4 regions of the Streptomyces sp. NPDC005962 genome follow, and region 3 is predicted to be linked to each of the others. Evidence: riboswitches for the same ligand, from Rfam matches in the RefSeq annotation. Region 3 holds a riboswitch; each other region holds the start of a gene.

Region 1 (3,942 bases), on a different contig from region 3:
GTTGTGGGTGCGGCGGGCCTCTTCGCCCGTGTTGTCCCGCAGCTCCAGGAACTCCTCCAGGTCCGCGTGCCAGGTCTCCAGGTAGACGCAGGCCGCGCCCTTGCGCCGGCCGCCCTGGTTGACGGCCGCCACGGAGGCGTCGAGCGTGCGCAGGAACGGCACGATGCCGTTGGAGTGCCCGTTGGTGCCACGGATCAGCGAACCGCGGGCGCGGATGCGCGAGTACGACAGGCCGATGCCGCCCGCGTGCTTCGACAGCCGCGCCACCTGGTGGTAGCGGTTGTAGATCGAGTCCAGCTCGTCCAGCGGCGAGTCCAGCAGGTAGCAGGACGACATCTGCGGGTGCCGGGTGCCGGAGTTGAACAGCGTGGGGGAGCTGGGCAGGTACGACAGCGTGCTGGTCATCCGGTACAGCTCGGCGACGTCGCCCACCGCCCGCTCGGACAGGTCCTCGGCGAGCCCGCAGGCCACCCGCAGCAGGAAGTGCTGCGGGGTCTCGACGACCTGACGGGTGATCGGGTGGCGCAGCAGATACCGGCTGTGCAGGGTGCGCAGCCCGAAGTAGCCGAAGCGGTCGTCGGCGCCGTCGGCCAGCGCCTGGTCGACCAGCGCGTCCAGCCGGGCGGCGTGGGTGGTGACGAACTCGGCGGTGGAGTCGGCGATCAGGCCCTCGCGGTGGCCCACGGCGACGGAGGCGGAGAAGGAGTCCGCACCCTGCCCGGCCGCCTCATCGGCGATCGCGCGGGTCAGCAGCCGCGCGGCGAGCTTGGAGTACTCCGGCTCCTCGCCGATGAGCCCGGCCGACGCCTCGGTCGCCAGGGAACGCAACTCCGCCTCGTCCGAACCGGGGTGGCGGCCGCGCAGGGCGGCGGCCGCGACCCTGCCGGGGTCGGTGGCGGGCAGGTCGGCGGTGAGCGCCGTCAGGGTCCGCAGCAGGGCGGTCCCGGGCGCGTCGGCCGCTGCCGTGAAGTCCGTTGCCTCTGAAACCGGATCGGCGGGCGCGATGGTCACTGAAGTGTTCTCCCTCGCTCGGCTGGGGGCCTTCGAGGGCGGTGCGCGATGGCCGCTCACGGGCATGCCGATTCCGCTTCAGGGCACACCGCGCAGCGTCCATCGACCCAACCCGCGAGGCCCGGACGTATGCAGACGGCCGTCGGCAGGTCATCGGACTCACGGGTACGCGAAAGCGCACACGTACACCGTTGCGGGACAGTTCCGGATTCGCACCGGATTCCCCTGCGGCGACAGCGAGCACGAGCATACATCTTGTGTCGCGCTGCGCACGCGCCCCCAGATGTTGTGTCGTCAGCTGGGTGGATTCGCATAAATGTGCTAGTCGCGTCGGCTTTGGCCGCGCTGGAATCCCAGGGAAAACTAGCTTCCCGGACCGCTCGTCCGCCATTCGTCCAGGGCACGGGCGAGGCGCTCGCGGTAGCCCGCGTAGCCGTCCCCGTAGGCGCCGAGAAGCTCGCTCCGGGGCTCGACGGTACGGGAAGCGGCGCGCCAGTGGGACGCGTCCACGGGGTCGCCCAGCGACCGCCAGGCGACCGCGACGGCGCCCCGCGCGCCGACTTCCGGCTCGTCCGGGACGACCACCGGGTGACCCATCACATGGGCGAAAATCTCCGTCCAGGCGGCGGACCGTACGCCTCCGCCGCACAGCGCGAGCCGCCCCGAGAGCCCGGCCGCCTCCAGGCAGTGGCGGGCCGCGTAGGCGATGGCCTCGCAGACGGCCCGTACGGCGTCGGCACGGGTGGTGGCGAGGCCGAGGCCGTCCAACCGCCCCTGGGCGGCGGGTTCCACGAACGGGGCGCGCTCCCCGGCGCCGGACAGGAAGGGCAGCGCGGTCACCCCGTTCGCGCCCGGCGGGCTCTGCGCGAGCAGGGCGTCCAACTCGGCCGTGGTCGTCCCTGTGAGATCGAGCACCCATCGCAGCGCGGCGGTGCCGACCATCGCGGGCATCGCGCGCAGCCAGCGGTCCGGGTCGGGGGTGCACAGCCACATCCCGGCCGGATCGGCGGCCGGGTCCACCGCCGCGCGGTCGGTGAGCACCTGGCAGGCCAGCGTGGTGCCGACGGTGAGCAGTCCGTCGCCCACGTCCCGCACCCCGCTGCCGATGGCGCACGCCGGAAGGTCGTACGGGCCGGAGACGACGGGCAGTCCGGGCGGCAGCCCGGTCAGCCGGGCCCCCTCGTCGTCCAGCGCGAGGACGCCGCCGGGCGCGGCGGGCGGGGGCAGCAGCCGGGCGTGGTCGGCCAGTCCGCACAGCTGCAGGGCGCCCGGCACATACGTACGGGTGGTGACATCCAGGAACGGCAGCGAGGCGTCGGAGGCGTCCACGGTGATGACGCCCGTCAGTCGCTGGGCGACGGCGTCCACGCAGTAGCCCGCGACCGCCGCCCGCTCCAGAGCCTCCGGCTCGTGCTCGGCCAGCCAGCGCAGCAGCGGGGCGTGGCAGCCCGGGAACAGCCCGGAGCCCGTGAGGGCGTAGAGGGCGGCGAGGGTGCCGTCGGCGCGCCAGCGGGCGACGGTCCCGCCTCCCCGGCCGTCCAGCCAGGAGATCGGCGGACGCACCGCCCGGCCCGCCTCGTCGCGCAGCCACAGCCCGTCGCCCTGGCCGGTGAGCGCGAGCGCGGCGGGCGGGCCGGGGAGCGCCGCGGCCACTTCGCGCACCACCTCGGCGACCGTGCGCAGCACGTCCTCCAGGTCCTGTTCGACCCGGCCGCCGGGAAGCCGGTCCAGTCGACTGGGGCGGGCGGCGGAGGCGAGGGCGGCCCCGTCGCGGCCGAAGGCCACGGCCTTGGTGACGGAGGTGCCGACATCCACTCCGATGATCGCGCGCATGGCCTGCCGCCCTCCGGAACTCGGTGCTCCATCACATCAGCGATGCTAGATTTAACACTCGATACGTGATGAGGCAATGGCGCACACACTGGCCGACGCAGGGGAGCCCCGGATGACCGCCCGACTGCTGCTCGTACGCCACGGGGAGACCGTGTGGCACGCGGAGAACCGGTACGCCGGAATCTCGGACATCGCGTTGACCGAGCGCGGCCACCGGCAGGCGCGGGCCCTCGCCCACTGGGTGCGGGGCCGTGGGATCGACGCGGTGGCCTGTTCCCCGCTCGGCCGCGCGCGGCACACCGCCGGACCGGCCGCCACCGCGCTGTCCCTGGTCCCCGAAGTCGTCGAGGACCTGCGCGAGATGGACTTCGGATGGGGCGAGGGCCGCACCCTCGCCGAGATGGAGGCGGAGGACGCGGCGGCCGTCCGGGCGTTCCGCGACGACCCCGAGACCGGTGCCTTCCCCGGCTCGGAGCGGCCCGGTGCGGCCGCGGCCCGGGCCGTCGTCGCCCTGCGCCGGCTGGCCGCCGCGCATCCGGACCGTACGGTGCTCGTCGTGGCGCACAACAGCCTGCTGCGGGCGGCGCTGTGCACCCTGCTCGGCATCCCCGTCGGCCGCTACCGCACGGTCTTCCCCCGGCTGGACAACGCGGCGGTGACCGAGATCGGCATCGACGGCGACCGCACGGCGCTGCGCTCCCTGAACGTGCCGACGGACAGCGCGTCGACCGGCGGCATGACGGGAGAGTCCCGCCCATGACCGCGGCCCGCTCCCAGGACGCCCGCAGACAGACCATCACCGAACACGTCCTCGCGCACTCCACCGCCACCGCGGCGGAGCTGGCCGAACTGACCGGCGTCAGCCTGATGACCGTGCACCGGGACCTGGACGAACTGGCCCGGCTCGGCGTGCTGCGCAAGTTCCGGGGCGGGGTCTCGGCCCTGCCCTCGTCGGTCTTCGAATCCAGCCTCGCCTACCGGATGGGCGCCCACCGGGCCGAGAAGGAGGCGGTGGCCGCCACCGCCGCGGAGCTGGTCGAGCCCGGGATGTCGGTGATGCTGGACGACTCCACGACCGCCCTCGCGCTCGCCCGGCTG
Region 2 (3,942 bases), on a different contig from region 3:
GGCTGGGCGGCGTCCCCGGCGTCCCCGGCGGGCTGCTGGCCGTAGCCGCTGAGCTTGGCCGCGGCGCGCTCCAGTTCGGCGGGCGGGAGGAGGGTGGGGGTATGGCCGGGAACGGCGGCCGCGGCCAGCCAGACCTGGCACATCCACTCCAGCTGGGCGGTGCGGTCGTACGCCTGGTCCAGCGTCGCGCCGTATACGACGGTGCCGTGGTTGCGCAGCAGACAGCCGGAGCGGTCGCGCAGCGCGTGCAGCATGTTTTCGGCCAATTCATCAGTTCCGTAGAGCGCGTAGTCGGCGACCCGGACCGGCCCGCCGAGCGCGGCGGTCATGTAGTGGATCGCGGGGAGTTCACCGACGAGCGTGGAGACCGCGGTGGCGTGAACGGCATGGGTGTGGACGATGGCTGAGGCGTCGTCCGTGTGACGGTAGACGGCGAGGTGCATGGGGAGCTCGCTGGTGGGCGCGAGCGTGCCCAGCACCTGGCGGCCGTCGAGGTCGACGCCGACCGCGTCACGCGGGCCGAGCCGGTCGTACGGGACGCCGCTCGGGGTCACCAGGACGGTGTCGCCGACCCGGACCGACACATTGCCCGAGGTGCCGACGACGAGCCCGTCGGCGGTGGTTCTGCGGGCCGTCCGCACCACATGCGCCCAGGCCTGCCGCAGGGGCTGGGTCAGCCTCGGCTGCGGCCGTCGCGCCGACTGCGTCCGTCGTACGGACTGCGGCTGTCGTGCCGATCGCGGCTCCGTCATGGGCCCTCACCTCCGGGCGTGATCCTTCCACAGGAACACCGGACGGAGCGGCTTACATCAGCCCGATGTATGGATGTCAAATACCGTATGGCGAAAGGGAGTCCGGTCGAAAACCAGCCGTTCTCACACCACCGCGCCCGCGTCACCATGAAGCCCGCCTCAGTTCATCTCCCGTTCACCCAGTTTCCTTACGTTCACCGTGGCACTGACCGCCCTCCGAACTGATTGACCGGGTGTATGGAACACATCACGCTTCTCATCGGGATCGTGATCGTCACGGCCTTGGTGTTCGACTTCACGAACGGCTTCCACGACACGGCCAACGCCATGGCCACCACCATCTCCACCGGAGCACTCGGTCCCCGGGTCGCGGTGGCGATGTCGGCAGTCCTGAACCTCGTCGGCGCCTTCCTCTCCATAGAGGTCGCCAAGACCATCTCCGGCGGCATCATCGACGAGGGGTCCGGCATCCAGCCCGAGGTGATCTTCGCGGGGCTGGTCGGCGCGATCCTCTGGAATCTGGTGACCTGGCTGGCCGGTCTTCCGTCCAGCTCCTCACACGCCCTCTTCGGCGGCCTCATCGGCGCCACCGTGGTCTCCGTCGGCATGGACGGGGTCAACGGCGACGCGGTCGTCATGAAGGTCCTCATCCCGGCCGTGGCCGCGCCGGTCGTGGCGGGCATCGCCACGGTGGCCGCCACCCGGCTCACCTACCGGCTGGCCCGCGACCGGGCCGCGGAGGACACCGCGAAGGGCTACCGCGCCGGGCAGATCGCCTCGGCCGCCCTGGTATCCCTGGCCCACGGCACCAACGACGCACAGAAGACCATGGGCGTCATCACCCTCGCGCTGGTCACCGGCGGCGTCATCGCCCCCGACTCCGACCCGCCCATGTGGGTGATCGTCTCCGCCGGTCTCGCCATCGCCCTCGGCACCTACCTGGGCGGCTGGCGCATCATCCGCACCATGGGCAAGGGCATCACCGACATCCAGCCGCCGCAGGGCTTCGCCGCCCAGACCGGCGCCGCGACCGTCATCCTGGCCTCCTCCCACATCGGTTTCGCGCTGTCCACCACGCAGGTCTGCTCGGGCGCCGTCATGGGCGCGGGCGTCGGCCGCAAGGGCGGGGTGGTGCGCTGGTCGACCGCGGGCCGCATGGTCGTCGCGTGGGTGCTGACCCTCCCGGCCGCCGGTCTGGTGGCCGCCGGTGCGGCGCTCCTGGCCGGCCAGGGCAGCGGGGGCATCGCCGCGGTCGCCGTCCTCGCGGTGCTCGGCTGCGGTGTCATCTGGGTGCTCTCGCGGCGCAAGCCGGTGGACGCCAGCAACGTGAACGCGCCGGGTGCGGAGTCCGCCGAGCCGGTCGGTGTCGTCACCGCCGCCGTGCGGTCGGTGGCCCCGCCGCCCGCCGGGAAGGCCGCCTCGGCCGGGTCCGCACAGCCGACGACCGTGTCTGCCACCGCCGGCACCGACGGCACGCGCGGCACGGATACCCGGAACGCCTCGTCCCCCTCCGCACCCACTCCCGCCGCCGCGGGAACCCGTTCCAGCAGCTGACAGGGAGCACACACCATGCAGATCGACTGGGCGGCACTCGGCCAGGTCTTCGGCATCAGCCTCGCGGCAACGGTCGGCGTCGTAGGGGTCTTCACCCTGGGCATCATGGGCACCTCCCGTACGGCTCAGGCGCAGCCCCAGGCCACCGCGGGCGGCGCGTCCCCGGTTGCGCGCACCGGCGCGTACGCCTGTTTCGCGCTGTGCGCCGCGGTGGTGGCGTACGGCATCTATCTGATCGTGGCCTGAAAGCCACGGAAGCCGCGGGGCGGTGGGCGCTATCGGCGCCCGCCGCCCCGCGGTCGTTGCCAGGTGTGCGCCTGTGGAGCTCCGCACACTCTGGCATCGCAGGTCAAATGCGAGTTGACGGCCATTCGCACCCCATGGTGGACTTCCCGAGCCAAACGGCGGCAGGAGAGGAAGCCGGTGAGAATCCGGCGCGGTCCCGCCACTGTCACCGGGGAGCGCTCTCCCCTCACCGCAAGGGGTCACGGCCGTCCGTAGCGAGGAGGGCTGGAAGACCGGGAGAGCCGCCGATCCGGGAGCCAGGAGACTTTCACCGCCGGTCACGTCGAACCAGGGCGCGGACCCTGAGTGAGGACATACCGCCATGCCCGGCACTGCCACGCCGTCAGCTCCAACTGTCCGTATGCTCGGCGGCGGTCCCCGCCGCAGAGGCATGACGGCGGTCTGAAGGATGCGTGCCGATCACGCCTCGTACGCGTGCGGCGCCGCACTCGGCTTCCTCGGCGACCTCGCCACGGGCGATCCGCGCCGCGGCCATCCGGTGGCCGCGTTCGGGCGCGCCGCCGCGGCCGTCGAGCGGCGGCTGTGGCGCGACCACCGCGGTTCCGGGGCCCTGCACACCGCGCTGTGCGCGGGCGGTGCGGCCGCCGGTGCCGCGCTGCTGGCGCGTACCGTACGCACCCTCGTGGGGCCCTCCCGTGCCGCCGACGCCGCGCTGACCGCCGCCACCACCTGGGCCGTGCTGGGCGGTACCTCGCTGGTCCGGGAGGCCCGGGCCATCGGTGACGCGCTGGCCGCCGGGGACGTCGACGCCGCGCGGGAGCGGCTGCCCCATCTGTGCGGACGCGATCCGCAGGCCCTGGACGAGCGGCAGATCGCGCGGGCGGTCGTCGAGTCGGTGGCCGAGAACACCTCGGACGCGGTGGTGGGCGCGCTGGTGTGGGGGGCCGTGGCCGGGGTGCCGGGGCTCGTCGGCTTCCGGGCCGTCAACACGCTGGACGCCATGGTGGGCCACAAGTCGGCCCGATACCGCCGGTTCGGCTGGGCCGCGGCCCGGCTGGACGACGCCGCGGGCTGGCCCGGCGCCCGTCTCACCGCGGTGCTGGCCACCCTCGCCGGGCCCGACCCGCGCGGCGCGCGGCGCGCCTGGCGCGCCGACGGCGGACGCCACCCGAGCCCCAACGCGGGCCCGGTGGAGGCGTCGTTCGCGGGCGCGCTGGGCGTCCGGCTGGGCGGCACGCTGACGTACGGGGGCCGGGTCGAGCACCGCCCCGTGCTGAACCCGGGCGGCCGTCCCGTGACGGCGGCCGACATCCCGCGCGCGATCCGCCTCTCGCGGCGGGTGGCGGCGCTGGCCCTGCTCACCACCGTCGCGGCTCGCTCCGGTGCCCCT
Region 3 (3,942 bases):
GGCGCGCCGCACCGTCGGGAAGGTGCGGCCGAGCTTCATCACCGCCGCCGCGTCGGTCGTCGCGAGGCGTGCCGTCAGCTCCTCCTCGGGCAGCGTGCCCGGGAGGACGGTCAGCACCTCCTCGCCCTCCACCAGCGGCGCGCCGAGCCGGGCGGCCGCCGCGCTGACCGAGGTGACGCCGGGGATGACCTCGGTGGGGTAGCGGTCGGCGAGCCGCTTGTGCATGTGCATGTACGAGCCGTAGAAGAGCGGATCGCCCTCGGCGAGCACCGCGACCGTGCGCCCCGCGTCCAGGTGCGCGGCGAGCCGCGCCGCGGCCTCCGCGTAGAACTCCTCCATCGCGCCCCGGTAGCCGCCCGGATGGTCGGTGCCCTCCGTGGTGACCGGGTAGACCAGCCGCTCCTCGATGTGGTCGGGCCGCAGATGCCGCTCGGCGATGGAACGGGCGATGCTGCGGCCGTGCCGGGCGCTGTGGTACGCCACGACATCGGCCCCGGCGATGACCTCCACCGCCCGTACCGTCATCAGGGAAGGGTCACCGGGGCCGAGGCCCACGCCGTACAGCCGGCCCTTCGCCGCGGGCGTCGCCCGTCGCTGCTGCTCGCTCACTCTTCCTCGCTCGCTATCGCGTTGATCGCGGCCGCGGCGATGGCGCTGCCGCCGCGTCGGCCGCGCACCACCAGATGGTGGGGCGCCGCCGGGTGTCCGGCCAGCGCCTCCTTGGACTCGGCGGCACCGATGAACCCGACCGGTACGCCGATGACGGCGGCCGGGCGCGGCGCGCCCTGTTCGATCATCTCCAGCAGCCGGAACAGCGCGGTGGGCGCGTTGCCGACCGCCACGACCGAACCCTCCAGCCGGTCCCGCCACAGCTCCAGCGCGGCGGCGCTGCGCGTCGTCCCCATGCGCCGCGCCAACTCCGGTACGGACGGGTCGGAGAGCGTGCACACCACGTCGTTGTCGGCGGGCAGCCGCTTGCGGGTGACGCCGCTGGCGACCATCTGCGCGTCGCACAGCACCGGCGCCCCGGCGCGCAGCGCCTCCCGGGCCCGCGCGACCACCTCGGGGGTGTACGCGAGGTCCTTGACCAGGTCGACCATGCCGCACGCGTGGATCATCCGCACCACGACCTGGCTGACATCGGCGGGGAGGCCGCTCAGGTCCGCCTCGGCGCGGATGGTGGCAAAGGAGGCGCGGTAGATGGCCGCCCCGTCCTTCTCGTAGTCGAACACTGTGTCCTCGATCGTGTCGTTGATCATGCTGTTCCGCGGGCCGCCGCCACGGCGGCGGCCAATTGATCCGCTGCCACATCTGTCACGCCGCCGCCGGTCTCCCCGCCGCCGGTGCCCCCGTCGGTCTCGCCGTCCGGCTCGCGCGTGTCGCGTACGGTGAGCCGGTAGTCCGTCCCGGACGTGGCGAGCGCGTCCACCCAGCGGCCGCCGGGGTGGCCGCAGCGCCGCTCGCAGCCGGAGAAGTACACCGGCGGCGCGTCGGGGGAGCGGGGACCGCCCGCCACCGTGTCCGCCACCGACTCCGTCACCGCGCGCGCCGCGTGGGCGCGCACATCGGCCAGGGACTTGGCGCAGCCCGGCCGTCCCGTACACGCGCCGACCCCGACCCACGGGGAATCCGGCGCGGTCACCAGCCCCGCCTCGGCCACTTCCCGCGCCGCGGCCGCCGCGCCGTCCGCGGTGAACCCCGGGAGCACCACGCCGCGCCAGGGTGTCACACGCAGTTCACCGGACCCGCTCCGGGAGGCGAGCCCGGCGAGCAGCCGCCACTGCGCGGCGCGTACCCGGCCCAGAGGAACGAGGACGGACACGGCGTGGCGCCCGTCCGGCCCGGACACGACGCCCGGCGCGGGCGGTGTGCCGGGCGCGTCGCCCGGCTTCCCGTGCCCGATTCGTACGGCTTCGACACCCTCGTCCGCGAGTCGCGCCGCCAAGCCGTCGGCGGTCACGGCGTGTTGCCCGGGCAGTTCCCGCACCCGCCACGCCCGCGTACCGCTCTCCCCGGCCCTGGTCAGGAACTCCACGGCGGCCAGCGCGGCGGCGCGCGGCACATCCCGCGCCCGCACCTCCAGCGCAGCCCCGTCAGTCCCGGAGCCCATCCGAAGCACGGCTCCGCCGTCCCGCGTTGCGATCAATGTCACATCCGCGCCCAGCGCGGCCACATCGCCCCGGCCGTCGTCCATCGCGAACAGGAAACGCCCCGACAAGCCGGACAACTCGCCCCACGCACCGGCGCACAGCGTGGCGTCCAACTCCCGTGCCCACGCCGTGGCATCGCCGCATCCGGCGCCGTCGAGCCCGCTCAGCGGGGACGCCACGATGTTGCGGACTCGGTCGTACCGTTCGGAGGGGAGCAGCCCGGCCTCCCGCAGCCCGGCCGCCAGCTCGCCGCCGCAGGCCGCGTCCAGGCCGCGGAGCTGGAGATTGCCGCGCGAGGTGAGGTCCAGCCTGCCGTCCCCCAGCACCTCGCTGACCCGTGCCAGTGCCCGCGCCTGATGGACCGTCAGCAGGCCGCCCGGGGTCCGGACGCGCGCCAGGGAGCCGTCGTCCGCCGGGTGCAGCCGCAGCGCGCCGGGGCAGGCGTCATCGCGTCCGCGCGCCCGCCGAGAGGCCGCTTCGGAGGGCGCTTCATCCGCAGGTGGGACGGTTGTCGGGGGGATGGGCATGGCGGCGAGCATACCGACGATCGGTCGGCCCTCACCGTCCCGTGCCAGGTCAGCAACGCCTACTATGCTCGTGCGGCGGGCCGTCTGGCCCGCCGGACGCACAAGATGGCGTCAAGGGGAGGAAACCGGTGCGAATCCGGTGCGGTCCCGCCACTGTGAGCACGGCAGCCCGCCGTGCGAGCCAGGAACTCCCGCCGTCTTTCAACCCGCCCGGGGCGCGGACCCCGAGGAAGGCGCCGAGCCATGATCCTTCTGCTGTCGACGTCCGACACCGACCTGCTCAGTGCCCGCGCGGCCACGGGCCCGGTGCCGTACCGCCTCGCCAACCCGGCGCGCCTCGCGCTCGACGACCTGCCCGGACTCCTCGACGGGGTCGAACTCGTCGTCGTGCGGCTGCTCGGTGGCATCCGCGCCTGGGAGGAAGGCCTCGAAACCCTGCTCGCGGGCGACCGCCCCGTCGTCGTCCTCACCGGTGAACAGGCCCCTGACGCCCAGCTCATGGAGGCGTCCACGGTCCCGGTCGGGATCGCCGCCGAGGCGCACGCCTACCTCGCCCACGGCGGACCCGCCAACCTGGAGCAGCTGGCCCGGTTCCTCTCCGACACCGTGCTGCTCACCGGCCACGGCTTCGAGCCGCCCGCCCCCGCCCCCACCTGGGGGCCGCTGGAGCGCACCGCGCGCGAGGACGTCACCGGCCCGGTGATCGCGGTGCTCTACTACCGGGCCCACCACATGAGCGGCAACACCGCCTTCGTGGAGGCGCTGTGCCGGGCCGTGGAGGACGCCGGAGCGCGCCCGCTGCCGCTGTACGTCGCCTCCCTGAGGTCCCCCGAAGCCGAGCTGATCGAGGCGCTCGGCGCGGCCGACGCCGTCGTCACCACCGTGCTCGCCGCGGGCGGCACCCGCCCCGCCGAGGCGTCGGCGGGCGGCGACGACGAGGCGTGGGACGCGGGCGCGCTCGCCGGACTCGACGTCCCCGTGCTCCAGGCGCTGTGCCTGACCTCCTCGCGCAGCGCGTGGGAGGAGAACGACGAGGGCCTGTCGCCGCTGGACGCCGCGACCCAGGTCGCCGTCCCGGAGTTCGACGGACGGCTCATCACCGTGCCGTTCTCCTTCAAGGAGGTCGACGAGGACGGGCTGCCGGTCTACGCCGCCGACCCCGAGCGCGCCGCGCGTGTCGCCGGAATCGCGGTACGACACGCCCGGCTCCGGCACATACCGGCGGCCGACAAGCGCCTCGCGCTCGTCCTGTCCGCCTACCCCAC
Region 4 (3,942 bases), on a different contig from region 3:
CCAGCGGACTTCCGGAACGGCAGACCACCCGGGTCCGGCCGGTCTCCGGGATGCGGCGGCGGATCTGCTCCTCCATGTCGACCTTGTCGTGGTCGGCGAGGATCACCACACAGGAACGGCGGGTGCTCTGATTGGCCTCCACCAGCTCCGCGATCACCGTGAACACCTGGTCCGACCAGCCCAGCACGATCGTGTGGCCGCGCTCGATCAGATGCGACCGCCCCTTGCGGAGCATCTGTATTCGGTTCTCCAGGCCCGTGGTGAGCACACCGATGAGCGCGCTGACGATGAAGATGCCGCCGATGGTGACCGTGAGCATCAGCACCAGGAACAGCGGTCGGCCAGTGTCCCCGCCCATGGTGCCCGGATCGAGCGTACGCAGCAGACTCATCCAGACGATGCCCGACCAGCCGCCGCTCTTGCGGGTGTCATCGTGGCTGAAGGTGACCGCCAGCGTGGAGACCACGGCTATCAACGCCAGCGAGGCGAGGCCGAGCCAGCCGATCAGGGCGGGCGTCCCCCGGTCCATCGTGCCGTCGAACCAGTACCGCAGCCGGTCCCGCAGCCTCATCGCACGTCCCCATCCCCCCGGCCACCCACCGGACTTACGGTCTCCCAGAGCAGTTGATCATTCTCGCAGGGTTACCCGGGTCCACCGGCCGCCGCGATGGGGGAGACGGCATACGGGCAGGTCACCAGGCGGCGTGGGCCTGCGGACCGGCCTCGACGGACGGTTCGCCGCCCGCCTCGGCGAACGCCTGGAGCGCCTCGATGAGATGACGGCGCTGTCCGGCGGGCATGACGTCGACGATGCGCGCGATCTCCTGGCGGCGCCGATCGGTGACCTCGGCCACGATCCGCCGTCCGGCCGGGGTGAGCGAGATCATGCTCGTACGCCGGTCCTCGGCGGAGACGCCGCGCTCGACCACGCCCGTCGTGACCAGGCGGTCGATCATGCGCATGGCGGTGGACGGCAGGACCCCCAGCTCCGCGGCCAGCCCGGACAGGCTCAGCGGCCCTCCGGCGTCCAGGACGACCAGCATCCGGAACTGCGGCAGCGTGAGGGAGTCCTCCACCGCGGCCAGGGACCGGGCGGAGACGGCGAGGAGCAGCCGGGACGCGGTCAGCACGGCGGTGACCATGGCCTCGGCGTCGGATTCGGGGTCGTGGGGCGCGGGTCCGTGGGTCTCGGGTCCGCCGGACGCGGGCCGGTCGGACTCAACAGGTCCGGTATCCGAGGCATATGTGGCGGTATGTGAGGTATTCGGGGCCTCGGAGTGCGAGGCCTCGATATCGGGCTGGGAGCCTAAGTGACGGCGCGGCATAGGCCCTTTCTACCCTTCGTCCCACCCGGCCGCGCACGCCGCCGCCCGCCCGCCGCCCACCGGTCCACTTCAGGGCAGGGGGATGCCCGATCCGCCGCCACGGCCTAGGCTGGGTCCCGCAGCTGGTTCGCCCTGCCCGCCAGGCAGGCGCGTCGCAAGAGGGAACCCGGTGGAAATCCGGGACTGCCCCGCAGCGGTGAGCGGGAACGACCGCCGTCATACGCACTGGGTCCGGGAGCCGGACCCGGGAAGCGACGGCCAGTAGGTGCCTCGTACGGCACGTCGTCACGACCTGACGTACGTGACGACGTCACAAGGCGCGCCCGCGAGTCCGAAGACCTGCCCGTTGCCCGTGCGCGACCGCTCGCGCGCGGACATCCCGGTGACCTCGAGGGCGGGTCGGCGTACCACCAGGCGGACGCGCGTACCGAACGCGCCGATCCGCCGGGTTCGTCACTCCTTCGCGCCCCCGATCCCGCCGGGATCTTCAAGAGACACGCTCGCGAAGGAGAGCTACGTGACAGCGACATCCGCGGCCGCGGCGGCACGGGCCACCGTGTACGGCTACCCGCGCCAGGGGCACCACCGCGAACTGAAGAAGGCCGTCGAGGGCTACTGGAAGGGCCGGGTCGGCGCCGACGCCCTCCGCGAAACCGCCGCCGACCTGCGCCGGGCGAACTGGCGGCAGCTGGCCGACGCCGGTATCCACGAGGTGCCGACCGGCGACTTCTCGACTTACGACCATGTGCTGGACACCAGCGTCATGGTCGGCGCCGTCCCCGACCGGCACCGCGCCGCCGTCGAAGCCGACGCGCTGGACGGCTACTTCGCCATGGCGCGCGGCAACCAGGAGGCCGCGCCGCTGGAGATGACCAAGTGGTTCGACACCAACTACCACTACCTGGTCCCCGAACTCGGACCCGGCACCGTCTTCAGCGCCAACTCGACGAAGCAGACCGCCGAGCTGTCGGAAGCGGTCACGCTCGGTCACACCGCCCGGCCGGTTCTGGTCGGTCCCGTCACCTACCTCCTGCTCGCCAAGCCCGCCCCCGGCGTCGCGCCGGACTTCGAGCCGCTCACCCTGCTGGACCGGCTGCTGCCGGTGTACGCGGAGGTGCTGGCCGATCTGCGGGCGGCCGGCGCCGAGTGGGTCCAGCTGGACGAACCCGCGCTCGTCCAGGACCGCACCACCGCCGAACTGAACGCCGCCGCCCGCGCGTACCGCGAACTGGGCGCCCTCACCGACCGCCCCCGGCTGCTGGTCGCCTCGTACTTCGACCGCCTCGGCCCGGCCCTGCCGGTCCTGGCCAAGGCACCCGTGGACGGGCTGGCGCTCGACTTCACCGGGCCCGCCGCCGCCAACCTCGACGACCTCGCCGCCGCGGGCGGTCTGCCCGGCAAGCGCCTGGTCGCGGGCGTCGTGGACGGCCGTAACGTATGGATCAACGACCTCGCCGCCTCGCTGTCCACGCTCGGCACCCTGCTCGGCCTCGCCGACCGGGTCGACGTCGCCGCCTCCTGCTCCCTCCTCCACGTCCCCCTCGATACGGCGGCCGAACGCGACATCGACCCCCGGATCGCCCGCTGGCTGGCCTTCGCCCGCCAGAAGACCGCCGAGGTCGCGACCCTCGCCCGCGGCATCGCCCGGGGCACCGGCGCCATCGCCGCCGAACTCGCCGCCAACCGCGCCGACCTGGCCTCCCGGGCCACCTCCGCGCTCACCCGCGACCCGGCCGTACGCGCCCGCGCCGGAGCCGTCACCGACGCCGACGTCCACCGCTCCGCGCCGTACGCCGAGCGCGCCCCGGCCCAGCGCGCCCGGCTGCGGCTGCCCGCGCTGCCGACGACCACCATCGGCTCGTTCCCGCAGACCACCGAGTTGCGCACCGCCCGCGCCGATCTGCGGGCCGGACGCATCGACACCGCCGGATACGAGCAGCGCATCGCGGCCGAGATCCAGGACGTGGTCTCCTTCCAGGAGAAGACCGGCATCGACGTCCTGGTGCACGGTGAGCCCGAACGCAACGACATGGTCCAGTACTTCGCCGAGCAGCTCACCGGCTACCTCGCCACCCAGCACGGCTGGGTGCAGTCCTACGGCACCCGCTACGTCCGCCCCCCGATCCTCGCGGGCGACATCTCCCGGCCCGAGCCCATGACGGTGCGCTGGACGACGTACGCCCAGTCCCTCACCGACCGCCCGGTAAAGGGCATGCTCACCGGCCCCGTCACCATGCTGGCCTGGTCCTTCGTCCGCGACGACCAGCCGCTCGCCGACACCGCCCGCCAAGTGGCCCTCGCCCTGCGCGACGAGGTGTCCGACCTGGAGGCCGCCGGAACCCCGGTCATCCAGGTCGACGAACCCGCCCTGCGCGAAACCCTGCCCCTGCGCACCGCCGACCGCCCGGCCTACCTGGCCTGGGCCACCGAGGCGTTCCGCCTCACCACCGTCGGCGTCCGCCCGGACACCCAGATCCACACCCATATGTGCTACGCCGAGTTCGGGGACATCCTCCCGGCCATCGACGACCTCGACGCCGACGTCATCAGCCTGGAAGCCGCCCGCTCCCATATGGGGGTGGCCAGGGAACTCGCCGACGCCCACTACCCCCGTGAG

The links. Region 3 has a riboswitch for cobalamin ahead of cobN (cobaltochelatase subunit CobN). Riboswitches for the same ligand answer to the same signal wherever they lie in the genome.
Region 1: another riboswitch for cobalamin. It lies ahead of ABZ370_RS22290 (ribonucleoside-diphosphate reductase subunit alpha); the one in region 3 lies ahead of cobN (cobaltochelatase subunit CobN).
Region 2: another riboswitch for cobalamin. It lies ahead of ABZ370_RS21880 (cobalamin biosynthesis protein); the one in region 3 lies ahead of cobN (cobaltochelatase subunit CobN).
Region 4: another riboswitch for cobalamin. It lies ahead of metE (5-methyltetrahydropteroyltriglutamate--homocysteine S-methyltransferase); the one in region 3 lies ahead of cobN (cobaltochelatase subunit CobN).

The regions. Positions count from the first base shown of each region.
Region 1 is NZ_JBEXVE010000013.1:6,097-10,038, forward strand. Features, by position in the region: gene ABZ370_RS22290 (ribonucleoside-diphosphate reductase subunit alpha) at 1-1,011, opposite strand, end outside; cobalamin riboswitch at 1,138-1,278, opposite strand; gene ABZ370_RS22295 (FGGY-family carbohydrate kinase) at 1,375-2,844, opposite strand; gene ABZ370_RS22300 (histidine phosphatase family protein) at 2,957-3,604, shown strand; gene ABZ370_RS22305 (DeoR/GlpR family DNA-binding transcription regulator) at 3,601-3,942, shown strand, end outside.
Region 2 is NZ_JBEXVE010000012.1:194,144-198,085, reverse strand. Features, by position in the region: gene ABZ370_RS21895 (class II aldolase/adducin family protein) at 1-752, opposite strand, end outside; gene ABZ370_RS21890 (inorganic phosphate transporter) at 990-2,306, shown strand; gene ABZ370_RS21885 (hypothetical protein) at 2,322-2,552, shown strand; cobalamin riboswitch at 2,719-2,859, shown strand; gene ABZ370_RS21880 (cobalamin biosynthesis protein) at 3,001-3,942, shown strand, end outside.
Region 3 is NZ_JBEXVE010000004.1:349,276-353,217, reverse strand. Features, by position in the region: gene ABZ370_RS09920 (precorrin-2 C(20)-methyltransferase) at 1-609, opposite strand, end outside; gene ABZ370_RS09915 (precorrin-8X methylmutase) at 606-1,259, opposite strand; gene cobG (precorrin-3B synthase) at 1,256-2,677, opposite strand; cobalamin riboswitch at 2,737-2,888, shown strand; gene cobN (cobaltochelatase subunit CobN) at 2,921-3,942, shown strand, end outside.
Region 4 is NZ_JBEXVE010000001.1:132,765-136,706, forward strand. Features, by position in the region: gene ABZ370_RS00655 (potassium transporter TrkA) at 1-571, opposite strand, end outside; gene ABZ370_RS00660 (MarR family transcriptional regulator) at 693-1,142, opposite strand; cobalamin riboswitch at 1,432-1,687, shown strand; gene metE (5-methyltetrahydropteroyltriglutamate--homocysteine S-methyltransferase) at 1,843-3,942, shown strand, end outside.